2 regions of the Clostridium nitrophenolicum genome follow, and region 2 is predicted to be linked to the other one. Evidence: riboswitches for the same ligand, from Rfam matches in the RefSeq annotation. Region 2 holds a riboswitch; the other holds the start of a gene.

Region 1 (3,164 bases), 2.5 Mb from region 2:
TATAGTAGTGCTAATGAAAGTGAAAAGCAAAAAATTAAGAGTAAAGCTGTAAAGGCCGCAGTAGAGTATGTAACTAAAACTTTAAATAGTGAAGGTTGTCCTAAAACTACTAATACAGCTAAGCTAACCTTATATGAACAAAATAGCAAATGGATCATAAAACCAAATGAAGATTTCATATATGCCTTAACAGGAAAGATGCCTCAACTACTCAGAAAGTAATTGAGGCATCTATATTTTAGTCCTCTTCCCTTAATATGTTTACATTTTTGCCTTCCATAACTCTATTCATATTTCTTACGGAGCACATCTTTCCACACATAGTACAGCTATCACTATGTTCTGGCGTGGATTCTCTTCTATACCTTCTTGCTTTTTCTGGATCTATAGAAAGTTCAAACATTGATTCCCAATCTAACTTCTGTCTTGCTTTTGCCATAGCTAAATCCCATTCTTCAGCACCTTTAACTCCTTTTGCTATATCTGCAGCATGGGCAGCTATTTTACTCGCAATAATACCTTCTTTCATATCTTCTAGATTAGGAAGTCTTAAGTGTTCTGCTGGAGTAACATAGCATAGGAAATCTGCACCATTTGCTGCTGCAATAGCCCCTCCTATAGCACTTGTTATATGGTCATACCCTGGGGCAATATCTGTAACTAAAGGTCCTAAAACATAGAATGGAGCTCCATGACATAGCTTCTTCTCTAAAATCATATTGGAGGCTATTTCATTTAAGGCCATGTGTCCAGGTCCTTCTATCATAACCTGTACATTTTTCTCCCAGGCTCTTTTTGTTAACTCACCTAAAATCATAAGTTCTTTAATTTGGCTGGCATCTGTAGCATCTGCAAGGCAGCCTGGCCTACAAGCATCTCCAAGACTTATAGTTACATCATATTCTACACATATATCTAGAACCTTATCGAAATATTCATAGAATGGATTTTCTTTGTTATTAAGTTCCATCCATGCATATAAAAGTGATCCTCCTCTAGAAACTATATTCATAACTCTTTTATTCCTTTTAAAAACCTGAGCAGTTTCTCTGTTTATACCAGCATGAATAGTCATGAAGTCAACTCCATCTTTAGCATGCTTTTCAATTACTCTTAAAAATTCTTCTGAAGTTATATCACTTAGTTCTTTATCATAAAAGCCTACTGCATCATACATTGGAACTGTGCCTAGCATTGCTGGACTTATTTCTACTACCTTTCTTCTGAACTCTTCAGTTTTCCCAAAGGAACTTAAATCCATTATAGCTTCTGCTTTCATTTCTATAGCTTTTTGTACCTTCTCAACTTCTGCATCTACATTACAGCAGTCCTTTGAAATTCCCAAATTAACATTTATTTTTGTTCTTAAACCTTGTCCTACTCCTTCAGGACTTAATGCTTTGTGATTCTTATTCGCAGGTATGACAACTTTTCCTTCAGCTATAAGCTCTCTTAATTGACCAACATCCATATGTTCCTTTTCTGCAACTACTTTCATCTCATTTGTAATGATGCCTTTTTTAGCAGCATCCATCTGTGTTGTATAGTTCATAATCTTCGGTCTCCTTTTTATATAATTTTAGTAGTTCATAAATATCCCCATATGTAATGCTGGCTTTTTAACTTAAATATATTTCTAATAAAAAAAATGAAAGCTTACCAAAAGATAAGCTTTCATGTAAAATCCAAAGAATATACTAATTTACACTATTGCTTCCCTCCGGTAGTGTTAACTACATCAGGTTCCAAGGTTTAGGCAAACGCCCTCTCAGCCAAACGGCACACCTAGCAAATACAAAGGCTCTATTTATTTCTACATAAAAATTATACTTCAATATATTACCTTTGTAAAGGATTAGAATATATTTGTTTAAACTACACTTTTTACTACTAAATTTATACTCTCTACTAAGTCGATTTCATAAGGTTCTATATCATTTCTTGTTTCAGCGTCATATATAACTCTTATTACAGGCCTGTCAGGAAAATTTTCATTCTGCCTTACTACATATCCTTCAACATTATTTGATAACTTAACACAGCAGCCTAGAGGATAAACTGAAAAGGATTTTCTAAATATCTTGACTATTTCTTCATCAAAAATTGTACCACTTCCTGCTAATATTAACTCATAGGCATCATTTGGACTGAAAGTTTTTTTATAATCCCCGCTATTTGCTATAGTATCATACACATCACTTATAGTAATTATACGAGCATATTTTGATATACTCTTGCCTTCTAAACCATAAGGATATCCTTTACCATCCATTCTCTCGTGATGTTGTAGAACTGCTCTAACTACTGTCCCAGGAATTCTGATATTCTTTCTCAGAATATTAGCTCCTATATAAGGGTGTTCCTTAAATTCATTTAACTCTTCTTTTGTTAAGTTTCCTTTTTTTTCTAACAAACTCTTTGGCAGCTGAGCTTTGCCTATATCATGCATAACAGCAGCTAGTCCTAACTCTTTTACTGAATTGGAGTCCATTCTCATAGCATGTCCTATAAAAGTTGCCATAACACAAACATCTATACTATGCACGTAGGTCTGGTTGCTATTTGTTTGGATGTCATATAAGCTTTTATTTATATCTGCACTTGTACCTATATAATCTATAAGTTCATCAACAATTTTCTGATAATCTGACATTATCTTTTTATCAGAAACGACAGTTATATTCTTCATCATCCTTGACATACATTCCATAGTTGTCTGCTTTAATCTGCTGACATTTTCATCTTCTACTTCAACATCCTCTAACCTTTTATCTTCTACATATACATAAAATATTCCCAGTTCTCTCATTTTATTAATGTAATTATTATTTAACACCGTACCTGCTCTTAATAAAACTCTTCCATCATTAGTGAATATATTTTTACCTAATACTTCATTTCCTTCTAATCTATTTATAATCTCCAGCTTCATATTTCACCTCGAAAGTTAAATTTGCTAACAAATATTGTTTCTGTAAATAATTATATAATATTTTATATGAGAATAATAATAGATAATATGACACTATACCCAAATATATGCTAAATATGTCTCTACTTTTACCTGTAATGCTATAATTATATATTTAATTATACTGCAAATATAATTATAAGTGCACTATTTTTTATAAAAAATGAACCGCCTTTGAAAGGCAGCTCATTTT
Region 2 (3,164 bases):
AGTATAGTTACCACCACCTTACTCCAGATACTGTATCCAAACCAAAGTACAAATATTGGTGCTAAGGCAGTAATCGGTATAGTTTGAGTTACAACTACAATAGGATATATAGCTTTTTCAATCTTTTCACTCAAACTCATTGCCACAGCTAAGGCTACACCTAAAACTACTGATATAATAAGGCCCATAAAGGTAACCAGCAGCGTAGCCGGAAGATGCACTAAGAAAAGATCCTCTCTCAAAACCCAAATCTTTTCTAATATTCTGCTTGGTGATGGAAGTATGTACATGGCATCTATATATCTTGCAAGCCCCTCCCAAATTATAAAAAATATAATGCCTACAATTATTGATGATTTATACTTCTTCATAGCTCAATCCTCTGCTTTAATTCATTTACAAGCTCTTCTTTTATTCTTAGTATTTCAGGTCTACTTAACATATGCCTGTCCCTTGGATAACCAACAGGTACTACTACTTCCTTTAGTTTGGTAATAGGCTTTTCGGAAACAACAAATATCTTATTAGATAAAAATAATGCTTCCTCAACATCATGAGTTATAAATAGTATGGTCTTATTAAACTTTGACCACTGATTTAAAAGCCACTCCTGCATAGAAATCTTTGTTATAGCATCTAATGCACTAAAGGGCTCATCTAAAAGCATAACCTCTGCTCCCGTAAGTAATGTTCTAATAAAAGAAACTCTCTGCTTCATACCTCCTGATAAATCCTTTGGATACTTATCTTTATAGCTGTCCAATCCAAAAACCTCTAAAAATTCTTCAGCCTTCTTTTTTGCATCTTTTTGCTTTTTACCACCTACTTCTAAAGGCAAACAGGCATTTTCTAAAATAGTCCTCCATGGTATCAGTAAGTCACTTTGAGGCATATATCCTATAGGGCTATCGATATCGTTAACATTGTTGTCATTAATATAAATATCTCCACCAGAGCTTTGCTCAAGTCTTGAAATCAATCTGAATATAGTGCTCTTACCGCATCCGCTTGGACCAATTATACTTATAAATTCTCCCTTATTTATATTAAAACTCAAATTGTCTATAAGAAGCTTTGAATCATTCTTATATTTAAAATTAACATTAAAAAACTTTAACATTGAGAGTTACATCTCCTTATTGTAAGACATGTCCCAAAACATGTATTCATATTTACTAGTATTTATAAATATCTCCTTCAGCTTTTCCTTATCCTTTGCTGAAAGGTTTTCTGAAAGCTCATCTACCAAATCTATAACCCATTGAGTACCTTCTTTGTACTCTTCCGAAATATAGCCCCTAATCCATTCTCCGTAAAATTCATGTTCTGTTGCCCCAGGATTTTTACTTAAAACTTTACCAATCTCTAAATAGCTCCACATACAAGCTAGCAGGGATACCGAAAGCTCTGTCAAGCCACCCATCTGAGATACAGCTAGCATATAATGAGTATATGAAATATTTGAAAGTGAAGCTTTTGTATTTTCAACCTCCTCTTGAGTAATCCCAAGCCTTTTCATATAAGAACGATGAATACTCATTTCCCCATTTAATATCCCATTTACCATAGTTGAAAAACCCTGCATTATCTCTTCTCTGTCTGCCTTTACTATACCTAATGCATAAACCTTTGCGTAATCTAAAAGATATATGTAATCCTGAATCATATAAAACTTAAACTTATCTACCCCTAAAGTACCATCCCCAATACCCTTTACAAAGGGATGAGTATAATAGGATTCCCAAATTTCTTTAACACTTTCGTATAAACTTTCCGAAAACTTCATCTTAACGCCTCCCCAATTTTTTAATTTTTGAAAATAAAAAAGGTACAAACCGTTTCGAGGTTTGTACCTATATCTTTAAAACTATAAAGGTATTTTTCAAATACATAAAACCTCTTCCTACGCTGGTATTACCCAGATCAGGTTATAGGGTCAAAGAATTTTATTCTTAATCTCAGCTGGTAACACCAGCCCCCCTGGGATCAATGATCTTAATTTATTAAGTTTTCCTACAAAGTCATCTTACTACACTACATTAACAACGTCAATAGTGCTAACTAAAATCTTTCTAATTCACAAGTTTATGCAATAGGGCTTCAAACTAGAAAGTTAAATTATACGAAGGGCTATGTTTCCAAAGCTGAAGGTAGATTTAAAAACTTTGTGTCAGTCTTAGTGAAGGGTTTTAAGACAACCTTAGAACCTTAGATAGTGTTTGAGCAGAGCGAGTTTATCTAAGTTCTTAGGTCGTCTAAAACACAAGCTTTAGACTGACTAAAAGTTTTTAACGGACTGAAGCTTTGAAACATAGCACGGAGCATAAGTTAACTTTCGGCCTAGGACCCCTACACTACTTTACGATTCTTAATTGCACCTTCAAAGAGTGCGGATTTTTTCTTATAACTATAATGCTGTATGAATAGTTGTTAACTATATACTCCATGACATCACAGTACTTTTTCTCAAGCACATACAAACATACTCCATTTTTATTTACAAAGCTGTACAGGTTATCTGATTTTTTTATATACAGGTTGTCCCATTCTCTAACTTGAAAATTTTTGTTTGGTATATCAAATATTATTCCTCTTGATTTTAATATTGCTACTAGTGAATTAAATACTGAATCAACCTTTTTATCCTCTTCTTTCAGCTTTTCCTGTTCGTTTATTAACTGATTGAAGTCATTCTGTTCATTTTTAAGTTTTAACTTCAGTTTTTCTTTTCTGCTGTCTAAATTATTTATCTTTCTATTTTTGAAGTCATTATATGTTCTTATAAGCTTAGACAGCAAACCATCTTTTTCACTCATGCTTTTCTCCTTGCTTTAATGGTTAAATTAGGTATAAAATAACACTATGGGAGGTGTTAAATATGGATAAAATTTATTTAAATATAATAAAATGCTTAGAAACACTAAAAAGGCTATTATTATCTCTCATAAAATATTGCAGTACCTTTTTCCAGAGAAAAGAAACTATTGACAATATGTATACTTCAATAATACAAAATAAAACAATAGAAATCAAAAGCCTGGAAAAAGAATTAAATAATGTACATAGCAAAAATATTAAGTTAAAAAGAGAAGTTGAAGTTATAAAAAATTCCTTAAATAAAAAGAATATGATTATATCCAATCTTCAAGACTTAATAACAAAAA

Evidence for each region. Region 2 has a riboswitch for thiamine pyrophosphate ahead of tenA (thiaminase II). Riboswitches for the same ligand answer to the same signal wherever they lie in the genome.
Region 1: another riboswitch for thiamine pyrophosphate. It lies ahead of thiC (phosphomethylpyrimidine synthase ThiC); the one in region 2 lies ahead of tenA (thiaminase II).

The regions. Positions count from the first base shown of each region.
Region 1 is NZ_AP042469.1:4,517,468-4,520,631, forward strand. It holds gene ACZ5N4_RS21430 (hypothetical protein) at 1-222, shown strand, start outside; gene thiC (phosphomethylpyrimidine synthase ThiC) at 239-1,552, opposite strand; TPP riboswitch at 1,699-1,797, opposite strand; gene ACZ5N4_RS21440 (HD-GYP domain-containing protein) at 1,871-2,932, opposite strand.
Region 2 is NZ_AP042469.1:1,213,945-1,217,108, reverse strand. It holds gene ACZ5N4_RS05560 (ABC transporter permease) at 1-371, opposite strand, end outside; gene ACZ5N4_RS05555 (ABC transporter ATP-binding protein) at 368-1,120, opposite strand; gene tenA (thiaminase II) at 1,127-1,786, opposite strand; TPP riboswitch at 1,884-1,992, opposite strand; gene ACZ5N4_RS05545 (hypothetical protein) at 2,355-2,816, opposite strand; gene ACZ5N4_RS05540 (hypothetical protein) at 2,879-3,164, shown strand, end outside.